DNA from 2 places in the Pseudarthrobacter sp. NIBRBAC000502771 genome. Region 1 is predicted to be linked to the other one. Evidence: riboswitches for the same ligand, from Rfam matches in the RefSeq annotation. Region 1 holds a riboswitch; the other holds the start of a gene.
What was found. A riboswitch is a leader RNA that binds a small molecule or an ion and turns the genes downstream of it on or off. The one in region 1 is predicted to bind cyclic di-AMP.
Positions count from the first base shown of each region.

Region 2: another riboswitch for cyclic di-AMP. It lies ahead of NIBR502771_RS04775 (NlpC/P60 family protein); the one in region 1 lies ahead of NIBR502771_RS01410 (hypothetical protein).

Region 1 is NZ_CP041187.1:321,793-329,053, reverse strand. Features, by position in the region: gene NIBR502771_RS01440 (6-carboxytetrahydropterin synthase) at 1-161, shown strand, start outside; gene NIBR502771_RS01435 (glycosyltransferase family 4 protein) at 128-1,246, shown strand; gene NIBR502771_RS01430 (nucleoside deaminase) at 1,291-1,806, opposite strand; gene NIBR502771_RS01425 (phosphatase PAP2 family protein) at 1,862-2,686, shown strand; gene upp (uracil phosphoribosyltransferase) at 2,699-3,334, shown strand; gene NIBR502771_RS01415 (VOC family protein) at 3,437-3,841, shown strand; gene NIBR502771_RS01410 (hypothetical protein) at 4,017-4,742, opposite strand; cyclic di-AMP (ydaO/yuaA leader) riboswitch at 4,748-4,911, opposite strand; gene NIBR502771_RS01405 (glycosyltransferase family 39 protein) at 5,111-7,261, opposite strand, start outside.
Region 2 is NZ_CP041187.1:992,038-999,298, forward strand. Features, by position in the region: gene NIBR502771_RS04750 (cation diffusion facilitator family transporter) at 1-658, shown strand, start outside; gene NIBR502771_RS04755 (thioredoxin domain-containing protein) at 659-1,351, shown strand; gene NIBR502771_RS04760 (hypothetical protein) at 1,430-2,023, shown strand; gene NIBR502771_RS04765 (copper resistance CopC family protein) at 2,104-2,730, shown strand; gene NIBR502771_RS04770 (hypothetical protein) at 2,804-3,274, opposite strand; gene NIBR502771_RS04775 (NlpC/P60 family protein) at 3,508-4,278, opposite strand; cyclic di-AMP (ydaO/yuaA leader) riboswitch at 4,282-4,477, opposite strand; gene lspA (signal peptidase II) at 4,736-5,245, opposite strand; gene NIBR502771_RS04785 (cation-translocating P-type ATPase) at 5,242-7,197, opposite strand; gene NIBR502771_RS04790 (helix-turn-helix transcriptional regulator) at 7,194-7,261, opposite strand, start outside.

The sequences.
Region 1 (7,261 bases):
GCAAGCTCAGCACCACGGAGGCGCTGGCCGAGTACATTGCCAATAAAGTCGCCACCCGGATCAAGGACAGCGACGACGGCCGCGAACTCGCAGGCCTCGACGTCACGCTGCGCGAGAATCCGGACGCGTGGGCCGCCTATTCCCTGGACTTCACCGCCTGACCGTGCGGCACATCCGGCTGCTGGTCCCCGGCAACATCCGCCACAGCTCGGGCGGCAACGTCTACAACGCGCGCCTGGTTGCCGGCCTCCAGGCCTTGGGTGCAGGGGTTGAGGTCATTGCCGTGGAGGGCACCTGGCCGGATGCCGGCGCACACGATCGACGCCGGTTGGGCGTCCTCCTCGGGGCGTGGGACCAGGAAACACATCCCGGGCTGCCTGTGGCGATCGTGGATGGACTGGTGGCCGTCGGCGCTCCGGACGAACTGGAATTCGCTGCGAAGGCCGGCCGGCAAACGTGGGTCCTGGTGCATATGCCTGTGCCGGAAGATGCAGGCGGCCGGGCCCTTGTACGTGAGGCCAGGGCTTTGCGCGCCGCAGCCGGCGTCATCTGCACCAGCACGTCTGCGGCAAACGAGCTCCGCAAACGGGGGCTCCCGCAAGCGCGGGTTGTCCTGCCCGGAGTTGTCCCAGCAGCCCAGGCCTGCGGTTCAACGCCCCCGCACCTGGCCCTGGTGGCCGCCTTGCTGCCCAACAAGGACCAGCTGCTGGCCGTGGAAGCACTCGCCCAAATCCAGGACCTGCCATGGACTGCGTCCCTGGTGGGATCCGACCGCGCCGACCAAGCCTACGCGCAGGAAATCCGGGGCGCCGTCCTCGCCCACGGATTGCAGGAACGGGTCCGGCTCACCGGCGAGCTGACCGGTGAAACACTGGAAAATGAATGGGCGAAGACCGACCTCAGCCTGTTGCTGTCCCGGGCGGAGGCATTCGGAATGGTGGTCACCGAGTCCCTGGCCCACGGCATCCCCGTCGTTGTCCGGGAAGGGACAGGGGCAGTGGAGGCCCTGGGCCTGACAGAATTAACAGCGGCCGACGGCGGCCCCCGCCTTCCCGGGGCAGTGCTGCGGCTGCCGGCCGGGGGACAGGAAAGTCCCGGACTGCTGGCAGGGTTCCTGCGGCGGTGGCTTGGGGACGCGGCTCTCCGCGAAAGCTGGCGCGCAGCAGCGCTGGAGGGGCGGATGAGGCTACCGGGCTGGAGCAGTACCGCCCGTGAAGTGCTGGCCCTGCTGGGGGCCCGGGACTGACAGCGGGACTGGAGACCGGGCCGACTGCGGACCAGGGCTGTGGACTAGGGCTGCTGGCTGATACTCCGGTGTCCCGCGAAAAACTCCCGCAACAGTAGGGCGCACTCTTCCTCGCGGACGCCCGGGTACACTTCAACCCAATGGTTGAGCCGCCGTTCGCGGAGGATGTCGAACACCGAACCTGCAGCGCCGGCCTTTTCGTCCCAGGCACCGAACACCACCCGCGGGATCCGGGCCAGGACGATCGCGCCGGCGCACATGGCGCAGGGTTCCAGCGTGACCACCAGCGTGCAATCAGACAACCGCCAGCCGTCGCCGCTGCCGCCGCCGAGCCTTGCCCGTTCCTGCAGTCGGGCCGCCGCTTCCCGGATGGCCACCACCTCGGCGTGGGCCGTGGGGTCGCCCAGTTCCTCCCGCTGGTTCCGGCCGGAACCCAGGACCCCGCCGTCGGGCCCCAGCACCACGGCGCCGATGGGAACATCCTCCGTGGCGAGTGCCCGGCGCGCTTCCGCCAACGCAAGGCCCATCCAGGCATGATGTTTCTTTTCGGGCAACGGCATGGCTCAATGATAGTTTCGGGGATACTCAGGTTACTTACCGACGCCGGGAGGCACCATGGACACTCTTCGGGATCGCCTAGGTCTTTGGTTCAAGCCCTATGCGGCGCTGGTCCTCACCATCCTCGTGGGCGGTGCGATCATCGTATCCCTGGCCTTGCTTGGCGCCGAGGTGTACGACAATGTGGTGGATTCCGCGGGCCTGGCCAACCTGGACAAGCCGGCCCTGGCCCTGTCGGAGAGCTTGCGCAGCCCCGGACTCGATGCGTTCGTTACCGGCTTCACCAATATCGGCGGCGGAATCGGAATGCCCATCCTCGCCAGCATCCTCACCGCCTGGCTGACCTTCCTCAGCCGGAACTGGCGGCCCCTCATCCTGGTTGGCGGCGCAGCGGCCGTCTCCATCATGGCCACGACGTTCGGCAAGAAACTGGTGGGCCGCACCCGCCCGGACCACGCGGACGCGGTGCCCCCATACGAGGATTCACCGTCATTCCCCAGTGGCCACACCCTGAATACCACCGTGGTGATCAGCCTGGTGGTGTACCTGATCTGCCTCCAGTTCCAGGCCACGGTGGTTCGCGTCTCGGCCATCACGGGCGGCACGCTGTTCATCATCGCCATGGGGCTGAGCCGCGTCTTCCTTGGCCACCACTGGCTGACCGATGTCATGGCCGGGTGGCTGCTCGGCCTGACGTGGGTGGGCGTGGTCATTCTGGCGCACAGGTTGTTCCACCTGGTCCGCAGGCGGGAGCACGCCGGTGCGGCGCCGTCGTTCGACCGTCCAATCGTCCGCGACGTGGTGGCCGAGGAAGCGCACCTTGGGGGCGACGGCGGCAGTGAGCACGCCCACGGAGGCCACAACAAGGACACCGCCGGATGATAGTTTTGGGGGATGCGTACTCTCGTTGTTGACCACCCCCTGGTCGCCCACAAGCTCACCGTCCTGCGGGACAAGAACACGCCGTCGCCTGTCTTCCGGCAGCTGACGGAAGAGCTGGTGACGCTGCTGGCCTACGAAGCCACGCGGGAGGTCCGCACCGAGCCCGTCACCATCGAAACGCCTGTCAGCACCACCATCGGTACGGCGTTCACCAAGCCCACACCGCTGGTGGTCCCCATCCTCCGGGCGGGCCTGGGCATGCTGGAGGGCATGACCAAACTGGTCCCCACCGCCGAGGTGGGCTTCCTGGGCATGGCCCGGGACGAGGAAACGCTGGACATCATCACCTACGCCGAGCGCCTCCCCGAGGACCTGACCGGCCGCCAGGTGTTCGTCCTGGACCCCATGCTGGCCACCGGCGGCACCCTGCGCGAGGCCATCAAGTTCCTGTTCAAGCGGGGCGCTTCGGACGTCACCTGCATCTGCCTGCTGGCGGCTCCGGAGGGCCTGGCCAAGCTGGAGGAGGAACTGGGCGACGCAAACGTGCACATCGTCCTGGCCTCCATCGATGAGAAGCTCAACGAGAAGTCCTACATCGTTCCCGGGCTGGGCGATGCCGGCGACCGCCTCTACGGCATCGCCGGGTAGCCACCTGCCTCCGGACGGGACCTGTCGGGGAGGGACTTCTTAGACGGCTTTCTTTTTGCGCTGGGCCTTTTCGGACCGGTGCCCCGCCGCTAGCCTGTGCGGATGGACTGGAAACTCGAACTTGTCTTTGTCCCTGTCTCCGACGTTGACCGCGCCAAGGACTTCTACGTCAACAAGGTGGGCTTCAACGCCGACTACGATGAGCGGCCCTCGGACGACCTCCGTTTCGTGCAGCTGACGCCGCCAGGTTCGGCCTGCTCCATCTGCATTGGCGAGGGGCTGACGGACGCACCTCCCGGCACCGGGTCAAACCTGCAACTGGTGGTCAGCGACATCACCGCGGCGCATGACTTCCTGAAAACCAACGGTGTGGACGTCAGTGACGTGGACGTCCAGGACTGGGGACACTTCGTGTACTTCGCCGATCCGGACGGCAACAAGTGGTCTGTCCAGTGCATACCGTGGCGGAACGCGGGGGCAGGCGCGGCGCCAAGCTCTGCACCTTAAACCAGTGAGGGCCGCATCCCCGGGGATGCGGCCCTCACTGCGCGGTAGTTCCCTGCCGGGCCCCACTCCAGGGCGAACGACGGCGGGGCCAGGGACGCGTCGTCGGGCGGCCGTCAATGCTGGAAAGGCTCAGCTGAAGGTGCCGCTTCGTCGCGCCGCGGCAGGGAAATGGTGCCTAGTACCAGTTGTGCGCCAGGTGGAAGTTCAGTGCACCGCAGGGGGACTGGTAGCTCTTCTTGATGTAATCCAGGCCCCAGTTGATCTGGGTGCGGTAGTTGGTGAGGTAGTCCGCACCTGAGCTGGCCATCTTCTCGGCGGGGAGGGACTGGACGATTCCGTACGCCCCGCTGCTGGGATTGGTAGCTGTGGTGGTCCAGTCGGATTCCTTGGTCCACAGGGTCTGCAGGCACTGCATCTGGTCAGGTCCCCAGCCGAATGTGGCCAGCTGGCCGGCGGCGTATGCCTGGGCTCCGGCGGGATCGTTGACTGCGACGGCGGGTGCAGGCTCGGGTGCAGGCTCGGGGGCCGGTGCGGGTGCCGGGGCAGGGGCCGGTGCGGGTGCCGGGGCAGGGGCCGGTGCGGGAGCCGCGGGCGCTGCTGCCGGAGCCGGTTCAGCCGCCTGCGGTGCAACGCTGATGGCTGCGGGAGCGGGGCTCTCCACCGGGTTGGAGCGGATTTCGCTCTTCTCGATGCTCATTTGGGCGTCGGCTGCTGCCGTGTTTGACTGGGTGGACGACGCCGGGGTCATGCTGCTGGTGGCCTGTCCGGCCGCGCCTACCCCCACCAGTACCGCGCACGATGCCGCAAGGACGGCGGCGCGCTGGCCCAGGGTGGTCTTCTTGGCCTGCGGTTTGGCCCTGTGTTTAGCCTGCAGGCATGATTCTGCCGTGTTTTTGGACATGATTGATCGCCTCTCACACCTGCGGAGTTAGCTGTCGGGTTCGGATGAGGGCATCCGGCCGTACGGAATGAAAATCACGTACTGGCTTAACCCCAAGGGCAGTCATTGCCCGGGACGGTGGGTCCCCCGCCTCTGCCGTTGCTCAATCGGAATCCGGGGAAGCGGCAGAGCTTGGCGTCAACCCGGGATATGCGGCCCGAACGGAAACCGCACCCAATCGACGGTACAGGAAGATTAAGCAGAAGTCACATTTAGGTAACGGAAGTCGCGGATTCCGCGCGTCGGTTTGCGGCCGCACGCGCTGAGGACCGGCTAAACGGAAGCAGTCCAGCCCGCCGGGGACTTCCGGTCCGGGCCGGACTGCCTCGCTACTGGCCTGCCAGGGCGTACACCGTGGTGCCACCGATGCTCTGCGACTGGAAGTTGGCGGCCACCCACTCAGCGATCTGCGTTGCTGCATCCGAGCCGCTGGTGGAGCGCATGGTCCCGCCCGCGATGAAGAAATGGATCTTTCCCTGGGACACCAGCTCCTGGAACTGCGCCAGCGTGGGGGAGGGATCGGTGCCGTTGAAGCCGCCCACCGCCATGACTGGAAGTTCGGTTGCCAGCTGGTAACCGGCGGCGTTGTTCGAACCCACCACGGCCGCGGCCCAGGTGTAGCTTGAGGCCCCCGCCCGGAGCGCGGTGACCAGCCCGGCCGACGGCGTGGGGGCACCCAAGAGGCCGCCCATCCCTCCGCTGCGGCCTCCGGCAAACCCTGTGCCGCCTTGGGTACCTGGCTGCCGGAAGCCCTGTCCCTGCGTGCCTTGTCCTCGAGTGCCTTGTCCCTGCGTGCCTTGGGCTGTGCTGCCTGTGCCACTGGGGCCGAATCCGTTCCCGTTGCCCCCAGTGCCGCCGGGGGCTCCGCCCGGGCCCGTACCGAACCCTGACGTGGGGCCTGCGCTGACGATTGCCCCGCTGTGCGCCGCCGATGCCGTGGAGACGGAGTAGGCCAGCGGCCCGGCGAGCGACGCAGCAACGGCCAGCACCGCCGTCGTCCGCTGGAGGGAGCGGCGGCCCAGGAACCGGTTGAGGCCCACTCCGGCGGAAGCGGCCAGCCCTGCCGCCAGCACCAGCCAGCGCAGCCACGGACCGTAGGCCGAGGTGGTGCCCAGCAGGGAGAACGCCGTCAGGGCTGCCGCTGCCACCGCCGCCGCGAGCGGGATTGCAGCGGCCAGCTGCTGCCTGTGCTGCCACAGGAGAACAGCGCCCAGGCCGGTAAGTGCCGCAATGCCCGGCGCCAGCGCCACCGCGTAGTAGGGGTGGATGATGCCGGCCATGAAGCTGAACACCAGGCCCGTCACCAGGACCCACGAGCCCCAGGCCACCACCGACGCACGCACCGGATCCGTCCGCGGCGCCCGTCGGCCCACCCACAGCAGGCCCGCCGCGAGGATCAGGGCGGAGGGCAGCAGCCACGCTATTTGGCCTCCGAACTCGCTGTTGAACATCCGGAACAGGCCGGGGACGCCCCAACCGTTGCCCCCGCCCACGCTGCCCGTTTCGTCGCCCGTCAGCCGCCCCAATCCGTTGTAGCCAAGGGTGAGTTCCAGGATGGAGTTGTCCTGCGACCCGCCAATGTAGGGCCGCATGCTGGCAGGTGTCAGCTCGACACCCGCGAGCCACCAGCCGGCGGAAACCACCATCGCCGCCCCTGCCGCGGCGAGCCGCAGGAGGCGCCGGCGCAGCCTGCCCGGCCCCGCAACCATGTAGGCCAGGGCGAACCCGGGAACCACCAGCAGGACCTGAAGTTGCTTGGCCAGGAAGCCGAAGCCCAGGAACACGCCGGCCAGCAGGAGCCAGCGCGGCCGGTCCTCCTGGATTGCACGGAGGATCCCATACCCGGCGGCAGTCATGAGCAGCACCAGCAGGGCGTCAGGGTTGTTGAACCGGAACATCAGCGTGGCAACCGGCGTGAGGGCGAGGACGGCAGCGCCCAGCAAGCCGGCCCGGTGGGCGACGGTGTCGTCACCCGTGGCCTGCACCGCGGCACGGCGCACCGCAAGGTGGAGCAGCCAGGCGGCCCCGACCCCCATCAGCGCTTGCGGGACCAGGATGCTCCACGGGTTCAATCCGAAGATCCGGACGGACAGTCCCATGATCCACAACGAGGCCGGCGGCTTGTCCACCGTGATGGAGTTGGCAGCGTCCGAGGAACCGAAGAACCAGGCAGTCCAGTCCTGCGATCCCGCCTGGGCCGCGGCGGAATAGAACGCGTTCGCCCAGCCTGATGCGCCGAGGTTCCACAGGTACAACACGGCCGTTCCGGCCAGTACTGCCGCCAGTTCCAGATGCCGCCGGAGGGCCTGGGGATTCCGCGGAGGCCGGACGGACTTTGTCCCGCTGTCCCCGGCGGACGTTGTTCCCCCGTCGTCGGCAGCCCGGGCCCTTACGGCCCGGGGTCCGGTTGCACGTGCCCCGGAGGGACGCCCAACGCCGGTCGCGGTGCTTGAGAACGGCGGGGTCGGGTAGTGACTGGC
Region 2 (7,261 bases), 670 kb from region 1:
CGCGGCCGCGGGGCAGGCGGCCCTGCTCCTGGGCGTGGGCGGGTTCGTCATCATCGAGGGCATCCGCCGGCTCTTCGAACCCCCTGAGGTTGGCGGGTCCACGATGCTGTGGTTCGGCATCATTGGCCTGGCCGGGAACGCCGTCGGCCTGATCGTGCTCGCCTCGGGCCGGAAGAACAACTTCAACATGCGCGCCGCGTTCCTGGAAGTCCTCAATGACGCCCTGGGATCGGTCGCGGTCATTGCCGCCGCGATCATCATCGCCGTCACCGGCTGGGTGCAGGCCGACGCCGTCGTGTCCTTGCTGATCGGCGCGCTGATCATTCCCCGGACCCTGAAGCTGCTGAGCGAAACCCTCAATGTCCTGATGGAGAACGCCCCGGCCGGCCTGGACCTCGCTGAGGTCCGCGAGCACATCCTTGCCCTGCCGCACGTCATCGACGTCCATGACCTGCACGCCTCCCTCGTCGCCTCCGGCACCCCGGTCCTGTCCGCGCACGTCACGGTCGAGGACGGCTGCATGCGCGACGGGCACGCCGCGACCATCCTGGCGGACCTGCAGCGCTGCGTTGCCGAGCACTTCGAGGTCAGCGTCGAACACTCCACTTTTCAGATAGAACCCGCCGCCCACCGCGATCAGGAAAGCATCCCCCACTAAATGACACAGGCACGACCCTCCACCGCCACGACCACAGACCCGGCGCGGAAGATCCGCATCGTCCTCTGGATCCTCCTCGCCGCCATCGTCGGCGCCGGCCTCATCTGGTACGCGATCTTCACCGCGAACAAGCCAGAGCCCGTCGCCGCGCAGCCGGTCTCGGACGCGCAGCTGGTCCGGGACGACAGCCACCGCCTCACCACCCCGGCCACGGAAAAAGCCCAGCTCGTGGAGTTCCTGGACTTTGAGTGTGAGTCCTGCCGGGCGGCCGCGCCGCTGGTGGAGGAATTGAAGAAGGAATACGGGGACCAGATCACCTTCGTGAACCGGTACTTCCCCCTGCCATCGCACAAGAACTCCGGCCAGGCCGCCCTGGCCGTTGAGGCTGCCGCCCAGCAGGGCAAGTACGAACAGATGGCGGCCAAGATGTTCGAAACCCAGCCGCAGTGGGGCGAGAAGCAGGACTTCCAGAACGCACTGTTCCGGACCTTCGCCGAAGAGCTCGGCCTGGACATGGCCCAGTACGACGCCGCGATGGCCGCCGAGGAGACCAAGGAGCGGATCCGCAAAGACATCGCCGACGGCAAGGCCCTCGGCGTGACCGGGACCCCGACGTTCTTCCTCAACGGCGAAAAACTGGTCCTGAACAGCGAAGGCGAATTCCGCCAAAAACTCGAGGACGCCGTCAAGTAACCGGCATCGGCAGCGGGCCCTGCGGACCCGCTGCCGATCAAGGCCATGAGCAGGACTTTGCCCGGAAGGAGTTCCCAGGTGATCGCTCAGCGCATACCCCTGCGACTGCCCCGGGCCGGCGCCGTCGCCTTGGTGGTGCTCCTGCTGGCGGCCGGGGCACACCTGGCCGCCGGCGGGCAGCTTCCAGCGCTGCCGATCATGGCGGCGCTTGCCGCTGTCGTAGGACTCTCCGCGGTCTTGGTCGCGGGGGCGAAACTGACGGCACCGCGGCTTTCCTTCTACCTCTGCGGATCCCAACTCGCCCTGCACCTGGGGTTTTCAACGCTTTCAACGCCCGCGGCGGGCCGCCCCGGCCCTGCCCACCACGGGCCGTCCTTGCTGAACCTTGAAGGTGCCGCGTCCCATCAGCACTTGGTGGCCGACCCGGGCACTTACATGACGTTCGTCCACCTCGCCGCGACGCTGGGTACAGCAGTCCTCATTGCCCGCGGCGAGGCTGCCCTTTGGGCGCTTGCCGCGTGGCTGCGCCCGTTGTGCGGCGCCCTCGTTCCCGCCGTCCTTCCGGCGGACTTCCGCCACCCCCCGCGTCCGGGGCGATCCGTGGACAGGGGCTGCAGAACCCCCGTCCAGGTCGTTGTCCGCGGACCACCACTTAGATTCTGCAGATCATAAGCCCTTCGCCGCCGGCGGCAGGGCGGCCCGGTACGAAGAGGCGTGCCCGGCAACCGGATATGAACAGAATCGACGACCCCATGACAACACGTAAAATAACCACTCGCTCCCGGGCAGGCCTGGCTCTCGCCGGCGCGCTGCTGCTCGCAGCCATCGGGGCGGGACCAGCGCACGCCCACGACGCTCTTCAGTCCACGTCCCCCGAGCGGGACGCGACAGTGACAGCCGCCCCTGCCAGCGTGTCTTTGACCTTGTCGGAGCCGCCCACGGACTCACAGAGCTTGAACCTCAGTGTCATCACCGTGACTGACTCAACGGGAAAGACCCTCAGCGACGGCCAAGTCACCGTGACGGGACCGACCATCTCGACAAAGGTCGCCCCGGGAAGCAACGGTCCCTACACCGTGCTGTGGCGGACGGTTTCCTCAGACGGCCACCCCATCGAGGGAAAGTACTCTTTCACGGTCCAGGACCCCGGGGCAGAAACACCGGCGGCGGCGCCGGCCACAACAGCATCGGTGCCGCCCTCGGCCGCGCCGTCGGCAACCCAGAGCGCGGCGGCAACCACCGTTCCGATGGCTCCGCGCCCGGATGACAGCAACGCTTTGCTCGTCGTAGGCATCGGCGCAGTCATCCTCGCCATCCTGGGCGGCATCCTTTACCTTGCCCGGCGTCGCCGGGAGCCGACCGGTACCGGGGGAAACTGACCCGCAAGGAGTTCTCCAGATGCCGGCCCCGGCCGCCTCTTCACAAGAGTGCCATCCGGGGCCGGCATCTCCTTTAGGACGTGGAAATGGTGCCTGGCCGCTGATGCTCGGCCCTCGCCGACCGCCTGCGGTCCCGGTACCTGCAGACCGCAGCAGCCAAAACGGCCCCGGCCATCACCAGGCATGCTGTCACACCCACGGAGAACAACACGGAGGATACCGGCGGTGCCGGTGCTGACGCGTCGGCGGCCGCGATAATAGTCAGCCAGTAGGCGACGGTGGCCCCCGTCCACGCCAGGCCCGCACAAGCTGTCACCCATGACCATCCGGAAAACCATGCGCTGCCCTGCCGGTAAGACAAGGCGACGGCTATCGCCACGACCCCGGCGACTGCCAGGAGCTGCAGCCCCAGCAGATACGGCCCGGCCACCAATCCGACGGGGATACCCAGGCCACCCAGGAGCACAAGCCGCTTGGCAGCGAGGGGCATACCTCCCCGGTTCGCGTCCGACCGGGTACTGTCGCTCATCGTTTCATCTGGCATGGTCGAATCCTAAACTTCCTCTTCAAATGGGCTCTCCGGCGCACGTCGCGGGCCTCATGCCTAGACGATGCTGCGGCAGCGGATTGCCTTCCCTGACGATACAGCATGCGCTGGATCGAAAAGGGCGGGAACCGATGAGGCCAGCGGAAGCTGCCGCTTCCCCACCGGCACACTGAAGGCCGGCGGTTTCGGAGCCCCCAAGGCACCGAAACCACCGGCCTTTCAGTTGGTTCTTAGGCTCCTGCGCGGACGAACGTCACAGCTCCCTTGGACGTCATCCAGGTCAGGGGGTGCACGGCGGTTTCGTTCTTCCCGTTCAGCCCGGAGCTGAGGACCTGGCCGTTGCCGACATAGATCCCGACGTGACCGGGCTGCATGACCATGTCGCCGGGCTGGGGATCGCTGACGACGGTGCCGTAGTTCATGAACTGCATGGGGCCGAGGTCTCCGACGGGGATCCCGGCAGCGTTAAGCGCGTTTTCCACCAGGCGTGTGCAGTCCTGAATCATGCCGATTTGGGCGTAGGCCGAGGAAAGCATGGTGGCGTTGACTCCGCCTGCCGGAGCGGCCACGGGCGCGGCGGCCGGCGTGACAGTGACCTGGGCCTTGGCCGGAGCCGCAGCAGCGGTCGCACCCGCGGCGGGCACGGCAGCGCGGGGGGTCTCTGCGGGGACGGGTTTAGGCGCTTCGACGACCGGTGCCGGGGTCGTCTTCACGGCAGGACGCTCAAAGGAGATCTGGATTGACGCATCTGCACTGAGCGGGGCCTGTACCTGGCTGGCGAGCTCAACATTTGAGGCCGGCTCGGCCTCGCGCTGGGCCGGGGCCTCTGCTGCCTGCGCGGCGATCCCGCTGGTCAGGATCAGGCCGGAGGCTGCTGCGATGACCGCTGCCTGGCGGCCTACGCCACCGGCGTTCTCGGCAACGGATTTGGACAGGACCGCAAGGGCACTGGTCTGGACAGGGGCCGCGCGGTGGCGGCCGTGAGCACGGCGAATCGACATGAAAGGGCCTCTCCCACTGCCTGCGAGGTTAGCTGTCGGATTCGGATGGGAGACACCCGGCCGCTGTTCCAGCGCAATGCTGGAGGCGCGGCTTCACCCCAAGGCCTGCACTAAGCGGGCCACGTTTGGGTTCCCCGTCTCTGCCGGACGAATTTTGCGAACGGATCCCAAGGCAGCGGCAGAGTTAGGCAATCTGCTCAGGAGTGCCGCATTCTGAGACCGGCACGCCTCCGACCGTACCGGAGAACCTGGGCTATTGTCACATTTGCATAACGTGCGCACGGCTGCTGCGGGTCTCAGGCAGCCCCCCAATCAGCGCTGCAGCCAGTGCTCGGACTCGACCCCTTGGGGTGCCGTCCGAGGTTCCCTTTCCGCCCGTGCACTCCAGAGTAAAGACCTTGTCGGAGCTGGCGCGACCTGGCCACCGCCGCCTGGAGGCGAAGGCCCGGCTGAAGGACTAGTGGCCGGTCCGGGGCGGTCGGGTGATGACGTTGCCCAGGACCAGGAGCGCCGCCCCGGCGGTGACGAACACGTCGGCAAGGTTGAAGGTGGGGAACCAGCCGCTGTGGAAGTAATCGACAACTCCCTGTCCGTCGAGCCTGTCAACGAAGTTTCCGACGGCTCCTCCGAGCAGCGCCGCGGCCCCGGCCCGGGTGAGGCCGGTCATGGAAGGGGCGGAGGTTACGGCGTACCAGAGTAGGGCAGCGATGATCACGCCGGTGACGGTGATAACAACCCACGGGGACAGATCAGCCCCGAAGCTGAAGGCGACGCCGCGGTTATAGAGCAGCTTGATGTTGATGGGGCCGAGGTCAGTCGCCGTGCCGTTGGAGAGTATGGCCTCTGCCAGCGCCTTGAGGGCCAGGTCGGCCGCCGCCAGGACGGCGGCGCCAAGCAGCACCACCGCCCTGGACCGTCGCGCTGTGGCGGCGGGTGAGTCCTGACGCCCTATGGTTTGGGCGCTCACGCTGCCGGTTCCAGCGTGGGGGCGGGTTCGGGCGCACGAAGTGTGGTCTTGCGGCTGATCCGTCCGGCGCGGACTCCGTTGGCGATCACGGCTATTTCGGCCAGTTCGTGGATGAGGACCACGGCGGCCAGGCCGAGCAGTCCGAACAGTGCCAGCGGGATCAGCACAGCGATCAGCAGCAGGGACAAGCCAACGTTCTGGAGCATGATGCTCCGGGTCCGGCGGGCGTGAGTGAGGACCTGGGGCAGGTGGTTCAGGTCCTCTCCCATCAGGGCGATGTCTGCTGTTTCAATCGCGACGTCCGTGCCCATGGCGCCCATGGCGATGCCGGTGTCGGCGGTCGCGAGGGCTGGGGCGTCGTTGACGCCGTCGCCGACCATGGCGGTGGGGGCGCGGCCTTTGAGCGTGCGGATGATCTCGGCCTTATCCTCGGGGCGGAGGTCCGCGTGAACCTCTGTGATGCCCGCTTCCTGGGCCAGGGCTGTGGCGGTGATGAGGTTGTCACCGGTGAGCATGGCGGTTTTGTAGCCGGAGGCGCTGAGTCTGGCGATGACTTCCCGGGCCTCGGGCCTCAGTTCGTCCCGTACGGCGACGGCGCCGATGACCTGGCCGCCATCCTCGATCAGGACGGCCGTCGCGCCGGCGTGCTGCATCCGCTCGACGTCGGGGGTGAGGGGCCCGGCGTTGATCCACCCGGGGCGGCCGAGACGAACGACCCTGCCGTCAAACCGACCCTCGAGGCCGGCGCCGGGGACGGTGTCAACGTCGGTAACAGCCGCGCGTTCGGTGGTGGCTGCGAGGATGGCACGGGCGAGCGGGTGTTCGCTGCGGGCTTCCAGTCCGGCGGCGAGGGCCAGGACCTGTTCCCGTGTGGCCGTGCCGGTAGCGGCGACATCGATCACCGCTGGCTTGTTACGGGTGAGTGTTCCGGTCTTATCCAGGGCGATGGTGCGGATCCTGCCGAGCGTCTCAAGGGCGCCTCCGCCTTTGATGAGTACGCCGATGCGGCTTGCCGCGCCGACGGAGGCGACGACGGTGACGGGTACGGAGATGGCTAATGCGCAGGGTGAGGCCGCGACGATGACGACGAGGGCGCGTTCGAACCACAGCAGCGGTTCTCCGACGATGAAGCCGAAGGTGACGATCAGCGCTGCGACGATGAGAATGCCGGGGACGAGTCGTCTGGCGATGGAGTCGGCCAGGCGCTGGCCCGGGCCTTTCCGGGACTGCTCGGCCTCCACGATGTGCACGATCCGGGCCAGCGAGTTGTTCTGGGCGGTGCTGGTCACTTCGACCTCGAGCGGGCCGGTGCCGTTGATTGACCCGGCATAAACCCCGCTTCCCGGACCGGCCTCGACCGGAAGGGATTCTCCGGTGAGCGCCGAGGTGTCAAGGGAAGTGCGGCCGGTAATGACCCTGCCGTCAGTGGCCAGGCGCTCCCCTGGCCGGACCACCATCCGGTCTCCGGGCACGAGTTCGGCCGGGGCGATGGAGACCTCGGCGCCGCCGCGCAGGACGGTGGCCTCGGCCGGGACAAGATCCAGCAGGGCACGAAGGCCCCGCCGGGTTTTCGCCAGGGAATACTCCTCCAGGCCCTCAGAGATGGCGTAGAGGAAGGCAAGCATGGCCGCCTCCTCGAACTCCCCAAGGGCAACGGCGCCGGCGGCAGCGATTGTCATCAGAGTACCGACGCCGATTTTGCCCTTCACCAGTCGCCGCATGGTGGAGGGGACAAACGTCCAGGCTGCCACCAGCAGCGCCGCAATCTCCAGGGGAAGTGTCAGCCATTGCGGTCCGTCGGCAAGGGATGCGATCCATGCCACCAGGAGCAGGGCGCCGGCGACGGCCGCTGCCCGGACCTCGCTGACCTGCCAGAAACCTACGGCTTCCTCCGCCTCCTCGGACTCCCCGGTTGCTGCCTTCTCATCACTACCGCAACAAGCGTCACTCATCGTGCATCCTCTTTCATCAGGGTGGGGTCCGAACTGCCAACACCGTAGTTCGGGCAGAGACTGA